One region of the Pseudomonas parafulva genome, then DNA from elsewhere that is predicted to be linked to it. Evidence: predicted binding sites of a transcription regulator. Region 1 holds the regulator's gene; the other holds the start of a gene.
What was found. Region 1 encodes FliA, which starts transcription of late flagellar genes. Its sites were predicted from a motif close to CTAAAGTTTNNNNNNNNNNNGCCGNTAA; they were not measured.
Positions count from the first base shown of each region.

Region 2: a site for FliA is predicted at 4,875-4,902, ahead of B2J77_RS07035 (methyl-accepting chemotaxis protein). Genes of this name have one in related genera too.

Region 1 covers NZ_CP019952.1:3,141,681-3,149,497, reverse strand. The annotation lists gene flhF (flagellar biosynthesis protein FlhF) at 1-688, shown strand, start outside; gene fleN (flagellar synthesis regulator FleN) at 782-1,615, shown strand; gene fliA (RNA polymerase sigma factor FliA) at 1,612-2,352, shown strand; gene B2J77_RS14015 (chemotaxis response regulator CheY) at 2,458-2,832, shown strand; gene B2J77_RS14010 (protein phosphatase CheZ) at 2,853-3,641, shown strand; gene B2J77_RS14005 (chemotaxis protein CheA) at 3,654-5,888, shown strand; gene B2J77_RS14000 (protein-glutamate methylesterase/protein-glutamine glutaminase) at 5,936-7,054, shown strand; gene B2J77_RS13995 (flagellar motor protein) at 7,054-7,794, shown strand; gene motD (flagellar motor protein MotD) at 7,798-7,817, shown strand, end outside.
Region 2 covers NZ_CP019952.1:1,570,824-1,578,640, reverse strand. The annotation lists gene rlmM (23S rRNA (cytidine(2498)-2'-O)-methyltransferase RlmM) at 664-1,728, opposite strand; gene acnA (aconitate hydratase AcnA) at 1,955-4,696, shown strand; gene B2J77_RS07035 (methyl-accepting chemotaxis protein) at 4,932-6,497, shown strand; gene B2J77_RS07030 (pseudouridine synthase) at 6,548-7,429, opposite strand; gene B2J77_RS07025 (hypothetical protein) at 7,482-7,790, opposite strand.

The sequences.
Region 1 (7,817 bases):
GCCCGACGTGGAACCGATCGAGGACGGCGGTGTGATTGCCGTCGTCGGCCCGGCCGGTATGGGCAAGACCACCACCCTGGCCAAGCTCGCGGCGCGCTATGTGCTCAAGTACGGCGCCCACAACCTGGCGCTGGTGAGCATGGACAGTTTCCGTATCGGGGCGCAGGAGCAGCTCAAGACCCTGGGCCGAATCCTGAATGTGCCGGTGACCTATGTCGACCCCGGCCAGTCGTTGGCGGCGGCGCTCGAGCCTCTGCTGCGCAAGCGCGTGGTGCTGATCGATACGGCGGGCCTGCAAGCCAGCGACCCGGCGTTACGCATGCAGCTCGATACCCTGGCCGGTCGCGGCATCGCGGCGAAGAATTACCTGGTCCTGGCCACCACCAGCCAGAAGCAGGTGCTGACCGCGGCCTACCACAGCTACAAGCGCTGCGGGCTGGCCGGCTGCATCCTGACCAAACTCGACGAGTCGGCAAGCCTGGGCGATGTCCTGAGCCTTGCCATCAGTTTCCGACTGCCCGTGGCCTACCTTACCGATGGGCCGCGTATCCCGGACGATCTGCACCTGCCCCGTGGGCACCAGCTGGTCACCCGCGCGGTCAATGTGCAGCAGCAGGACGAGCCCAGCGAGGAGGCCATGGCCGACATGTTCGCTGATCTCTACCACAACCCACGGCGAGCGGGTTGAAAATGAAATGTGTGCAAGGTAGCTATGCCGAGGGATACGCAGCATTGCCCTTCGTGTGGCCTGAGTCCCAGCGAGACAAGGTAAAGAACAGACATGGGTAGCATGCATCCCGTACAGGTAATCGCCGTGACCGGTGGCAAAGGTGGCGTCGGCAAGACAAATGTTTCAGTGAACCTGTCTCTTGCGCTGGCCGAGCTGGGCCGCAGGGTCATGCTGCTCGACGCCGACCTTGGGCTGGCCAATGTTGATGTGTTGCTGGGCCTTGCGCCCAAGCGCACGCTGGCAGATGTCATCGAAGGGCGTTGCGAACTGCGCGATGTGATGCTGCAGGGCCCAGGCGGTGTGCGCATCGTCCCGGCCGCTTCGGGTACCCAGAGCATGGTGCACCTGGCGCCTGCCCAGCATGCGGGCTTGATCCAGGCGTTCAGCGAAGTCGGCGACAACCTTGACGTGCTGGTGATCGATACCGCTGCCGGCATCGGTGATTCGGTGGTCAGCTTCGTGCGCGCGGCCCAGGAAGTGCTGCTGGTGGTCTGCGATGAGCCGACCTCGATCACCGACGCCTATGCGCTGATCAAGCTGCTTAACCGTGATTACGGCATGAACCGCTTCCGGGTGCTGGCCAATATGGCCCAGAGCCCTCAGGAGGGGCGTAACTTGTTCGCCAAGCTGACCAAGGTCACCGACCGCTTCCTGGATGTGGCGCTTCAGTACGTGGGCGCCGTGCCTTACGACGAGTGCGTGCGCAAGGCGGTCCAGAAGCAACGCGCCGTGTACGAAGCGTTCCCGCGCTCCAAATGCGCCCTGGCCTTCAAGGCCATCGCGCAGAAGGTCGACAGCTGGCCGCTGCCCGCCAACCCCCGTGGCCATCTGGAGTTCTTCGTCGAACGCCTGGTGCAGCCGACCAGTGCAGGTTCGATGTCATGAGCGCCAGCGGCTTCAAGATGTACAGCCGCGCCTCGAAAGACGCGCAGTATGAGCTGATCGAGCGTTATGCGCCGCTGGTCAAGCGCATTGCCTACCACCTGTTGGCGCGACTGCCGGCCAACGTGCAGGTCGAGGACCTGATCCAGGCGGGCATGATCGGTCTGCTCGAGGTTGCCAACAAGTATGACGCCAGCAAGGGCGCCAGTTTCGAGACCTATGCCGGCATCCGCATTCGCGGGGCCATGCTCGACGAGGTGCGCAAAGGCGATTGGGCACCGCGTTCGGTGCACCGCAATACCCGCATGGTCAGCGATGCCATGCGTGCGGTCGAAGCCAAAACTGGCCGCGACGCTAAAGATCATGAAGTTGCTGCCGAACTCAAGTTGAGCCTCGATGATTATTACGGGATTCTCAACGACACACTGGGCAGCCGCCTGTTCAGCTTCGACGACCTGTTGCAGGACGGCGAGCACGAAGGCTTGCATGAGGATGGCGTCAGCGGCCAGGCCGAACCTGCCCGTGGGTTGGAGGAAGAGCGGTTCCAGGTCGCGTTGACCGAGGCCATCGCCAACCTGCCGGAGCGCGAGCGCCTGGTGCTGGCGCTGTACTACGACGAGGAACTGAACCTCAAGGAGATCGGTGAGGTCTTGGGGGTCAGCGAGTCGCGGGTCAGCCAGTTGCACAGCCAATGCGCCGCGCGCCTGCGCAGCCGCCTGGGGGAATGGCGGGCCCGTTGAGCCCGCCGTCGTCGTTGCCGTTTTCCACGTTGTACCGAATCGATTGAGTGCGCGCTCGGGGCCGAGCGCGTTTGAGACTGCTTGGAGGTCTAATTGGACAAGAACATGAAAATCCTCATCGTCGACGACTTTTCGACGATGCGGCGCATCATCAAGAACCTGCTGCGTGACCTGGGCTTCGCCAACACCGACGAAGCCGATGACGGCACGACGGCGCTGCCGATGCTCGAAAGTGGCCATTACGACTTCCTGGTAACCGACTGGAACATGCCAGGCATGTCCGGTATCGACCTGCTGCGCAAAGTCCGCGCCAGCGACAAGCTCAAGACCTTGCCGGTGTTGATGGTGACCGCTGAAGCCAAGCGCGACCAGATCATCGAGGCCGCCCAGGCAGGCGTGAATGGCTATGTGGTCAAGCCGTTCACCGCCCAGGTGCTCAAAGAAAAGATCGAGAAGATCTTCGAACGCGTCAACGGCTGAGTCACGTCAGGGGGCGCGCCATGAGTTCATCACACACGTCATTGGGCGAGTTCGAATCGACCCTCAAGAAGCATGCCCAGGAGTTGGTCGAAAGCCTGGAGCGCGGACGGTTCGGCGAGGCGGTGCAACTCATTCACGAGTTGAACCAGACCCGCGATCGGGGGCTGTACCAGGAAGTGGGCAAGCTGACCCGCGAACTGCACAGCGCCATCGTCAGTTTTCAGATCGACCCGACCATACCCCAGGCCGAGGAGGTGTCGCAGATTACCGACGCCACCGAACGCCTGTCCTATGTGGTCAAGCTCACCGAAGGGGCGGCAAACCGCACCATGGACCTGGTCGAGGAAAGCACGCCTGTGCTCAACGACCTGGCCAGCGAGGCCAAAGCGCTGAGTGCCGATTGGCAGCGCTTCATGCGCCGCGAAGTGAACGCCACGGAGTTTCGTGACCTGGCCAAGCGCGTCGACGGTTTCCTGGCACACAGCGCTGAGGGTAACCGCAAGGTGGCCGGCCATCTCAACGACATCCTGCTGGCCCAGGATTACCAGGACCTGACCGGGCAGGTGATCAAGCGCGTCACGGCGTTGGTGACCGAGGTGGAAAGCAACCTGCTGAAATTGGTGATGATGGCCAGCCAGGTCGACCGCTTTGCGGGCATCCAGCATGACCAGGATCAATTGCGCGCAGAAAAAGATCGAGAAAAACATCCGACTCGGGGTGAAGGTCCGCAGATTCATGCCGATAAGCGTGAAGACGTCGTGTCCGGTCAGGACGATGTCGATGATCTGCTATCCAGCCTGGGTTTTTAAGGAGCACCTTTGATGAGCTTCGGCGCCGATGAAGAAATCCTTCAGGATTTCCTGGTAGAAGCCGGTGAAATACTTGAGCAATTGTCCGAGCAGCTGGTCGAGCTTGAAAGCCGCCCTGACGATGCCGACTTGCTCAATGCGATTTTTCGCGGTTTCCACACTGTAAAAGGGGGCGCCGGCTTCCTCCAGCTCAATGAGCTGGTGGAGTGCTGCCATATCGCCGAGAACGTGTTCGACGTGCTGCGCAAAGGTGAGCGCCGGGTCGATGCAGAGCTGATGGATGTGGTGCTCGAAGCACTGGATGCCGTCAACGGCATGTTTGCCCAAGTGCGTGAGCGCAGCGAAGTGACCCCGGCCACGCCAGAACTGCTGGCAGCCCTGGCGCGTCTGGCAGAGCCTGGCAGCGCCGACGCGGCCCCGGCCCCGGCGGCGCCCGTGCCGGTTGAGCCCGCGCCTGTGCAGCAGGCGCCGCAAGCGACCGAGGCGGACATCACTGACAGCGAATTCGAGCAGCTGCTCGATTCGCTCGACGCGGTGAAGGCCCAGGCCGCAGCGGCCGAGCAGATGCCTGCCGAGCCCGTCAGCGACCAGGGTGACGACATCACCGATGCCGAATTCGAGTCGCTGCTCGACCAGTTGCATGGCAAAGGCCAGTTCAGTGCCGAAGTGACCGCCCAGCCGGTGGCTGCCGCGGCCGAGCCGGTCAGTGACGAAATCACCGACGCCGAGTTCGAGTCGCTGCTGGACCAGTTGCATGGCAAAGGCACGTTCCAGGCTGATGCCTTGCCCGCAGCCAAGGCTGCGACGCCTGTCGAGCCAGCGCCTGCCACCACGGGCGACGACATCAGCGAACAGGAGTTCGAAGCGTTGCTGGACCAGCTGCATGGCAAGGGCAAGTTCAATGGCGACGTGGCTGGCGTCGAAGCACCTGCCAGTGTTCAGGCCGCAGCCACAGCCAAGGTCGAAGCGCCGGCAGTCAGCCGTCCTGCTGGCGCGGCGCCACCTGCTGCAGCGCCCAAGCCTGCTGCTGCCCCACGGGCGCCGGCGGCGAGCGCCGACAAGCACGCGGTCAGCGAAGCGGAAACGACCGTCAGGGTCGACACCGCGCGCCTGGACGAGATCATGAACATGGTCGGCGAACTGGTGCTGGTGCGTAACCGTCTGGTCCGCCTGGGCCTGAACAGCGGCGATGAAGCCATGTCCAAGGCCGTGTCGAACCTCGATGTGGTCACCGCCGACTTGCAGACGGCGGTGATGAAGACGCGCATGCAGCCGATCAAGAAAGTGTTCGGCCGCTTCCCGCGCCTGGTGCGTGACCTGGCGCGGCAGTTGAAGAAAGAGATCAACCTTGAACTGGTGGGCGAAGAAACCGACCTGGACAAGAACCTGGTCGAGGCGCTGGCCGACCCGCTGGTGCACTTGGTGCGCAATGCCGTGGACCATGGGGTGGAAATGCCCGATGAGCGCGAGGCTGCGGGCAAGGCGCGCACAGGGCGCGTCGTATTGTCTGCCGAGCAGGAGGGTGACCATATCCTGCTGTCGATTTCCGACGACGGCAAAGGTATGGACCCGAACGTGCTGCGTGTCAAGGCCGTGGAAAAGGGCCTGATGGACAAGGACGCCGCCGACCGTTTGAGCGAGTCGGACTGCTACAACCTGATCTTCGCCCCAGGCTTTTCCACCAAGACCGAGATTTCCGACGTCTCTGGGCGGGGCGTGGGCATGGACGTGGTCAAGACCAAGATTTCCCAGCTCAACGGCTCGATCAACATCTACTCGGCCAAGGGGCAGGGCTCGAAGATCGTCATCAAGGTCCCGCTGACCCTGGCGATCATGCCGACCTTGATGGTGATGCTGGGCAACCAGGCGTTCGCCTTCCCGCTGGTCAACGTCAACGAGATCTTCCACCTGGACTTGTCGCGCACCAACGTGGTCGATGGTCAGGAAGTGGTGATCGTACGGGACAAGGCGTTACCGCTGTTCTACCTCAAGCGCTGGCTGGTCCAGGGCCAGGTGCATGAAGAACAGCACGAAGGTCACGTGGTGATCCTGTCGGTCGGCACCCAGCGCATCGGCTTTGTCGTCGATCAACTGGTGGGCCAGGAAGAAGTGGTAATCAAGCCACTGGGCAAGATGTTGCAAGGCACCCCGGGCATGTCCGGGGCCACCATCACCGGCGACGGTCGCATTGCGCTGATCCTCGACGTCCCGAGCATGCTCAAGCGTTACGCCGCGCGGCGTATTTGATCTCGGTGGCGTCCCCCTGGCCGGGGGCGTCACCTAACGGAGTGTTTATGGCAGTCAAGGTCCTGGTGGTGGATGATTCCGGTTTCTTCCGCCGCCGCGTCTCGGAAATCCTCTCGGGGGACTCGACGATCCAGGTGGTGGGCACTGCAACCAACGGCAAGGAAGCGATCGACCAGGCGCTTGCGCTCAAGCCCGATGTGATCACCATGGACTACGAGATGCCCATGATGGATGGCATCACGGCGGTGCGGCACATCATGCAACGGTGCCCGACGCCTGTGCTGATGTTCTCGTCGCTCACCCATGAAGGTGCTCGGGTCACGCTCGATGCGCTCGATGCCGGGGCGGTAGACTACCTGCCGAAGAATTTCGAAGACATTTCGCGCAACCCCGAGAAGGTCAAGCAGATGCTGTGCGAGAAGGTGCATACCCTGTCGCGTAGCAACCGCCGCATGACCAGTTACGCCCGCCCGGCGCCCGCGCCCGCTGCGGCCTCCGCGCCGACACCCACAACGGCCACGAGCGCTGCAGGGCCGGCCCCGGTGCGAAGCGCCGCCGCGCCCGTCAGGCCAGCCGCTGCGCATTCACCAGCGCCCAAGCGCAAGCCGTACAAGTTGGTGGCCATCGGCACCTCGACTGGGGGGCCGGTGGCCTTGCAGCGGGTGCTGACGCAGTTGCCAGGCAATTTCCCGGCGCCGATCGTGCTCGTTCAGCACATGCCGGCAGCCTTCACCAAAGCCTTTGCAGAACGCCTGGACAAGCTGTGCCGCATCAGCGTCAAGGAAGCCGAAGATGGCGACATCCTGCGTCCCGGGCTTGCGCTGTTGGCGCCCGGCGGCAAGCAGATGATGATCGATGGCCGTGGCACCGTGAAGATTCTGCCCGGTGACGAGCGGCTCAACTACAAGCCCTGCGTGGATATCACCTTCGGCTCGGCAGCCAAGTCCTATGGCGACAAGGTGCTGTCCGTGGTGCTGACCGGCATGGGCGCGGACGGCCGGGAAGGGGCGCGCTTGCTCAAGCAGGCGGGCAGCACGGTGTGGGCACAGGATGAAGCCAGCTGCGTGATCTATGGCATGCCCATGGCGATCGTCAAGGCCAACCTGGCCGATGCGGTGTACAGCCTGGACGATATTGGCCGGCACCTGGTGGAGGCGTGCGTCTGATGGACGTGCTCAGCCTGATCGGCCTGATCCTGGCTTTTGTCGCTATCGTGGGCGGCAATTTCCTCGAAGGCGGCCACGTGGGCGCCCTGATCAACGGGCCGGCAGCGCTGATTGTATTGGGCGGTACCCTGGCGGCCGCCTTGCTGCAATCGCCGCTCTCCTCGTTCAAGCGCGCCTTGCAGATCCTGCGCTGGATCCTGTTTCCACCGCGGGTCGATCTGCCGGGTGGGGTTGATCGGGTCGTGAACTGGAGCCTGACGGCGCGCAAGGAAGGCCTGCTCGGACTGGAAGGGGTGGCCGATGGCGAGCCCGATCCCTACGCGCGCAAGGGCTTGCAGTTGCTGGTAGACGGTGCCGAGCCCGAAGCCATTCGCAGTATCCTCGAAGTGGATTTCCTGACCCAGGAGGGCCGTGACCTGCAGGCCGCCAAAGTCTTCGAGAGCATGGGCGGCTACGCGCCGACCATCGGGATCATCGGCGCGGTGATGGGCCTGATCCACGTCATGGGCAACCTGGCCGACCCGGCGCAGCTGGGCAACGGCATTGCCGTTGCGTTCGTGGCGACCATCTACGGCGTTGCCAGTGCCAACCTGATCCTGTTGCCCATTGCCAACAAGCTCAAGGCGCTGGTACTGCGCCAGTCGCGCTACCGGGAAATGCTCCTCGAAGGCCTCTTGTCCATTGCCGAAGGCGAGAACCCGCGCTCAATCGAGCTGAAGCTGCAAGGCTTCATGGAGTAGCCCATGCGTCGCCGCCGTCATGC
Region 2 (7,817 bases), 1.6 Mb from region 1:
CGCGTTTGACAAAAAGTGACTCGCCGTAAGGGCGAAAAGGTGATTAAGCGTCGCCATCGCAAATGGACTATGCTCTCTTTCGACACCCACACCAACGCAATCAAACTTAAAACTTAAAACTTAAAACTTAAAACTTAAAACTTAAAACTTAAAACTTAAAACTTAAAACTTGAAACTTGAAACTTGAAACTTGAAACTTGAAAGCGCGGGCGCACATAGCAAGTTGGTATTCATTGGCGCGGGTGGCGCACAGTCACCTTTCCGCCCTTACGGCGGCTCACTTTTTGTCTTGTCAAAAAGTAAGCAAAAACCGCCTGCTCCTATCATCCGGCCCCTACGCTGCGCTCCGGGGTTCCCTCGCTCCGGGCTTGCTCCCGGGAGGACCGCGCTGCAGGCCCCCTCCTGGGGCCCAGCGCTTGACAGGCATCCATGCCTGTCACCTCCCTCCGCAAGCCCTGCGCTCGGCCTCCTGAAGTCGCGATCTGCGGCGTCTGTGCTACCGCGCGCTTAGAAGCAAAAGCCAAAGCAACGGCAACGGCAACGGCAACGGCAACGGCAACGGCAACGGCAACGGCAACGGATCGATTTGGCCTGATTTCGAGCATCGCGGCCGATTCAGCGCAAAGCAGTACAGGCCACGCCTGGCTCGGCCTCGTTAGACCCTCACCGCCCCTTCAAATCAACCCGCCGCAAATGACACGTCACTTCTTCACGATCGTGATACAGCTGCTTGCACGCAATCAGCACCCTCACCTTCCGGGCCTTGAATGTCGCCTCCATGCGATCGAGCAACCGCCGTACCTCAGCATACCGCTGCTTCATCGGCAGCTTCAGGTTCACCACCGCCTCGCGGCACAACCCCTCCCCCAACCACGTCTCGATCAAGGCCGTGGTGCGCGCCGGTTTCTCGACGATGTCGCACACCATCCAATCCACCGGGTGCCTGGGCTGCCAGGTAAAGCCATCGGCCATCAAATGCTGGACAAGCCCTGTGTCCATCAGGCTCTCGGCCATCGGACCATTGTCGATGGCGGTCACCAACATGCCCCGCCGTACCAACTGATACGTCCACCCACCCGGTGAGGCCCCCAGGTCGACACCGGTCATGTCATCGCCCAGCCGCTGCTCCCACTGCTCGCGTGGGATGAACTGATGCCAGGCCTCCTCCAGCTTCAAGGTCGAGCGACTGGGCGCTTCACGCGGGAATTTCAGGCGGGGAATGCCCATCGGCCATAAGGCACTGTTGTCAGCAAAAGCCTGCCCGACAAACACCCGGCGGCCACTGATGAACGTCAACAGCAGTCGTGGGCGATTCGGGTCATCCACCAGGCGACCGGCCTTCTCCAACGCCTTGCGCAATGGTGCTTCGAACTTGCGGCAGAACGTCGACAGTTCCTTGCCCTCGTTGCTGTCGAGCACCTCCAGCCACAGGCTGCCGAACACCGGCTGGTCGGCAAGGTGCGCCAACAACACGCTGATACGATCGCTCTCGGGCAACTCGATGAACGCGCCACGCGCCCACTGCCTTGGGAAAATCAGCTGGTTGAACCGCACTGCCTGCATCAAGCGCTCGGCACCGCCTTGCTCGCTGCAGACGAACTCGGCGCTGGCGCTGCCAGGCTTGCCTTTGGCATAGCCGGCAATCCCCAGGCGGGCGGCATGTTCACTGATTTCGGCGCACACCTCACCCTCGAAGCCGGGCCGGCAATGCATGAACAGGGTTTCCATCTCTCACTCCACGACGGCTGGCGCGACACAGGCGCCGGCAGGGCGGCGATGATAAAGGAAGATCGGAACCTGGGACATGCCCCGCTGGTCCAGAAAAGGGTCAGGTCAGGCAAACAGGACTAACCTGACCATTCAGTCGGACCCGTGCCGTGCGGGCCTGTACACAGCGGTGCCACCGGCAGCCCTTAGAGACGTTGCCGGGGCACCGGCTCAGAAGGAGTTGGCAATGCCCTCGCTCGATAGCCTGAATACCCTCACGTCGCTCGATGTCGGTGACAATACCTATCACTACTTCAGCCTTCCGAAAGCTGCTCGGCAGCTCGGGGACCTGCAGCAATTGCCCATGTCGCTCAAGGTGCTGCTGGAGAACCTGCTGCGCTGGGAGGACGGCAAGACCGTTACCGGCGAAGACCTGCAGGCACTGGCCCAGTGGCTCGTTGAAAAGCGCTCGGACCGCGAAATCCAGTACCGTCCCGCGCGTGTACTGATGCAAGACTTCACCGGCGTGCCAGCCGTGGTGGACCTCGCCGCCATGCGCGCGGCCATGGCCAAGGCTGGCGGCGATCCCCAGCGCATCAACCCGCTCTCGCCTGTGGACCTGGTGATCGACCACTCCGTGATGGTCGATCGATATGGGACACCGCAGGCCTTTGGCGAGAACGTCGACATTGAGATGCAACGCAACGGCGAGCGCTATGCGTTCCTGCGTTGGGGCCAGAGTGCCTTCGATAACTTCAGTGTGGTACCGCCTGGCACTGGCATCTGCCACCAGGTGAACCTCGAATACCTGGGGCGTACCGTGTGGACCCGCGAAGCCGACGGCCGCACCTATGCCTTCCCGGACACGCTGGTCGGCACCGACTCCCACACCACCATGATCAACGGGCTGGGCGTGCTGGGCTGGGGCGTGGGGGGCATCGAAGCGGAGGCCGCCATGCTTGGCCAGCCTGTGTCGATGCTGATCCCACAGGTCATCGGCTTCAAGCTCACGGGCAAGCTGCGCGAAGGCATCACAGCCACCGATCTTGTGCTGACGGTCACCCAGATGCTGCGCAAGAAAGGCGTGGTAGGTAAGTTCGTGGAGTTCTATGGCGACGGTCTGGCCGAACTGCCCTTGGCTGACCGCGCCACCATTGCCAACATGGCTCCGGAGTACGGCGCAACCTGTGGCTTCTTCCCCGTCGATCAAGTGACGCTGGATTACCTGCGCCTGTCGGGTCGACCTGAAGCAACCGTGCAACTGGTCGAGGCCTACTGCAAGGCTCAGGGGTTGTGGCGCCTGCCTGGGCAGGAGCCCATCTTCAGCGACACGCTGGCGCTGGACATGAATGAGGTTGAGTCCAGCCTGGCCGGCCCCAAACGTCCGCAAGACCGGGTTGCCCTAGCCCAGGTCAAGCAGGCGTTCGAACAGTTCGTCGAGCTGCAACCCAAACCTGCCGCCAAGGAAGTCGGCAGGCTTGAGAGCGAGGGCGGGGGTGGCGTTGCCGTGGGCAATGCCGATCAGGCGGGCGAAGCCGACTACAGTCACCAAGGCCAGACCCACACCCTGCGCGACGGCGCCGTGGTCATTGCGGCTATCACCTCCTGCACCAACACCTCCAACCCCAGTGTGATGATGGCGGCCGGCCTTGTGGCCAAGAAAGCCCTCGAGAAAGGTTTGCAGCGCAAGCCATGGGTGAAAAGCTCGCTGGCACCGGGGTCCAAGGTGGTCACCGAATACTTCGAGGCGGCGGGTCTCACGCCCTACCTCGACGAGCTCGGGTTTGATCTCGTCGGTTATGGCTGCACCACCTGTATCGGCAACTCAGGCCCCTTGGACGAGCCTATCGAAAACGCCATCAGCAGCGCCGACCTGACCGTCGCCTCGGTGTTGTCCGGCAACCGTAACTTCGAAGGACGCGTGCATCCACTGGTCAAGACCAACTGGCTCGCCTCACCGCCTCTGGTCGTGGCTTATGCACTGGCTGGTAGCGTGAAAGTCGACCTGACCCAGGATCCATTGGGCACCGACAAGCACGGGCAGCCGGTCTATCTGAAGGACATATGGCCTAGCCAGCAAGAAGTCGCCGAGGCTGTGGCCAAGGTAAGCACGGCCATGTTCCACAAGGAATATGCCGAAGTGTTCGCGGGCGACGAGCAGTGGCAGGCTATCGAAGTGCCAGAGGCTGCCACGTATGTATGGCAAGAAGACTCGACCTATATTCAGCACCCCCCTTTCTTCGAAGGTCTCGAAGGACCGGCGCCTCGGATCACCGATATCCACAACGCCCGCATCCTGGCGTTGCTGGGCGACTCGGTCACAACGGACCATATCTCTCCGGCCGGCAATATCAAGGCCGATAGCCCTGCGGGTCGCTATCTGCGCGAGAAGGGTGTGGAGCCTCGCGATTTCAATTCCTACGGGTCAAGGCGCGGCAACCATGAAGTCATGATGCGCGGTACGTTCGCCAATATTCGCATCCGCAACGAGATGCTTGCAGGCGAAGAAGGCGGCAATACCGTGCATGTGCCAAGCGGCGAGAAACTCTCGATCTACGACGCCGCCATGCGCTACCAGCAGCAAGGCACGCCCCTGGTGGTGATCGCCGGCCAGGAATACGGCACAGGCTCCAGCCGCGACTGGGCTGCCAAGGGCACGAATTTACTTGGCGTGAAGGCAGTGCTGGCCGAAAGCTTCGAGCGTATTCACCGCTCCAATCTGGTTGGCATGGGCGTGCTGCCGTTGCAGTTCAAGGCAGGCCAGGACCGTAAACAACTCGGCCTGACGGGTAGAGAGCAGATCGATATCACTGGCCTGGAGGGGGCTGCCATTGTGCCGGGCATGAGCCTGGCACTGACCATCCTCCGCGAAGACGGCACGAAGGAGCAGATCGACGTGCTCTGCCGGATCGACACCCTCAATGAAGTGGAGTACTTCAAGGCGGGTGGAATCCTGCACTACGTGCTGCGTCAGTTGATCGCCGCGTAGGCCCCGCGCGGGTGCCAGTCTGTGCGCAGGCTGGCACCCTCCTTCTTCCAATCTGCCCTTGCTAGCCTCCCCTCCACCAAAGTACCTATGAAAATCGCAGTGGGAACCGACCGCGAAATGCCAGTAGCCCACCCGTATCTGCCATGCACTGCCATGGGTCAATTCCTAGAAATATTCCCTCAATAAAGCGCGCACCGTGCCGATACCAGTCCAAAGCCCTGCGGACATCCTAGCCATGCGCAACAACCAGCCCATTACCCAGAGAGAACGGACTTTCCCTGCCAAGCAGCGGTTGATTTCCACCACCAATGCCAAAGGCGTGATCACTTACTGCAACGATGCCTTCATCGAAATCAGTGGCTTCACCCGCGATGAATTGATGGGCGCAGCGCACAACCTGGTGCGTCATCCTGATGTGCCGCCCGCCGTGTTTGCTCACATGTGGCAGACCCTCAAGCAGGGGCTGCCCTGGATGGGCATCGTCAAAAACCGTTGCAAGTCGGGTGACCACTACTGGGTCAATGCGTACGTCACACCGATTTTCGACAACAATCAGGTCGTCGGCTTCGAGTCGGTGCGCGTCAAGCCCACTGCCGAGCAAATTCGCCGGGCCGAGGCCCTGTACCAGCGTATCAACCAAGGCAAGCCTGCTGTGCCGCGCCGTGATCGTTGGTTACCCGTGTTGCAGGACTGGTTGCCATTCATCCTGATCAGCCAGATAGGCTTCCTCATCGGCAACTGGCTCGGACACTCATGGGGTTTTGCCTTGGCGGCAGCGTTGTCGGTCCCCCTGGGCCTGCTCGGCCTGACCTGGCAACAACGTGGGCTCAAGCGCTTGTTGCGCCTGGCCGAACAGACCACGTCCGATCCACTGATTGCGCAGATGTATACCGACAGCCGTGGCGTGCAGGCGCGCCTGGAAATGGCCATGCTCAGCCAGGATGCCCGGATGAAGACCTGCCTGACACGGTTGCAGGACAGCGCCGAGCACCTGAGCGATCAGGCGCGGCAGTCAGACGAGCTGGCGCATATGAGTTCATCAGGCCTAGAGCGCCAGCGTGTGGAAACCGAACAGGTCGCTGCCGCAGTGAACCAGATGGCCGCCACCACCCAGGAGGTGGCCAACCATGTACAACGCACCGCCGATGCGACCCAGCAGGCCAATCGCTTGACAGGCCAGGGCCGTCAAATTGCCGGTGAAACCCGGGCAGCCATCGAACGCTTGTCAGCCGCAGTTGGAGAAACTGGGCAGACCGTGACGCAATTGGCCAAGGACAGCGACGAGATCGGCGGTGTGGTCGATGTCATCAAGGGCATTGCCGACCAGACCAACTTGCTGGCGTTGAACGCCGCCATCGAAGCGGCACGGGCAGGCGAAATGGGCCGGGGCTTCGCCGTGGTTGCCGACGAAGTGCGGCAGCTGGCCCAGCGCACGGCTGAATCGACCGGGCAGATTCACGGCCTGATCGCCAAGCTCCAGCAAACTGCCAGCAACGCCGTGACGACCATGGAAAGTGGGCACCGCCAGGCCCAGGAAGGTGTTGATCGGGTCATGCAGGCTGACGAGGCGCTAGTGGGCATCAGTGAAGCCGTGGCGAACATCACCGACATGGCCACGCAAATTGCCGCTGCGACCGAGGAACAGACTGCGGTGGCCGACGAGATCAGCCGTAACATCAGCACCATTGCCGACCTGGCCGACCAAACTGCCGAGCAGGCACAGCACTCGGCAGTGCTGAGTGAGGCCCTCAACAGCACGGCCGGTAGCCAATATTCACTGGTGGAGCGCTTTAACCGCTAGATCGGATAACTCGCGAGGGTCGGCATCGTCGACCCTTTGCATGACCAACGTTACCAGTCAAGCCGCAGACGGGTTTCGAAACGGCGGGCCTGCCCGGTTAACGGATCATCGAAACTCAGGCTTTGCGCCAGCAATTTCAGCGGCCGTTGATAGTCATCCTCTACATCAAGCAATGCCGGGTAGAACGGGTCGTTACTGATGCCTGCTCCCAAAGCAGCCATGTGCACACGCAGCTGATGCGTCTTGCCCGTGATGGGCGAGAGTTCATACCGCCAATGCTCCTCGTTCTTTTCCAATACGCGGGCGTGCGTCTCACTGTTGGCCGGCCCTTGCACCTCATGCATGCGAAAGAACGGCTCCCCGTGTTCCAGGCGGCTGCGGTGCACCAGTGGGAAGGTATGCTGCCCAAGCGCTGCGGCAATGGCCTGATAGCGTTTTTCGATCCGCCGCTCTGGAAACAAGCGCTGGTAAGCGCTGCGTGACTCAGGGTTGGCCGAGAACAGCACCAGCCCCGCCGTGTGCCGATCGATGCGGTGCAGGGGCACCAGGTGCGGATTGTCCAGCCGATGGATGAGACGGCGCAGCAAGGTCTGCTCCACGTACGCACCCCCTGGGGTGACCGGCAGAAAATGGGGTTTGTCAGCTACCACCAGGTGTTCGTCCACATGCAATATCGCTTCCTGCACGGGAATCACTCGCTCGTTCGGCACTTCGCGAAAATAGTGCAGACGCAGACCGCGCTTGTAGGGATCACCGGCCGAAATAGCCTGGCCGTCCGCGCCCAGCACCCGTCCCCGGGCAAAACGGTCCACCCACTGGCTACGGTCAATGGCCTTGAAGTGATCGCACAAGCAATCGAGCACCGTAGCCCATGGACCAGGAGGCAGACATACCGTGCTGGCTTGCAGTCGGGCGGGGTCGAATGGCGTCATCGTCGGGCTCGGAACCTGGCTTGGCGGCGTATTATCCTTCAAGCCCCGCCGATCAGCCAGCCTGGGCCAGCGACTCGCTGCGCGCCTTGAGCCAGCGCAGCACCTGAACGGGCTCCCAGCGGCTGGGGTCGTACAGCGCATACACCAGCCCTTCATAACCCACCACATCCAGCCCCCGGTGGTAGCCAGCCCGCTGGAACAGCGCCTCCACCTCGGCAAAGCAGGTGTTGAAGTGCACCTTGCCGAAAGGCGTGCGGTCGTCGGTGACCAGGCCTTCAAGCCGCAGCTCCAAGACAGCATCGGCCACCCTGTCGACGGGCATCCGGTTGACGCTGTACTTCAATTGCTCGACGTTGAGCATGGGCTCACCTTGATACTGTATTTATGT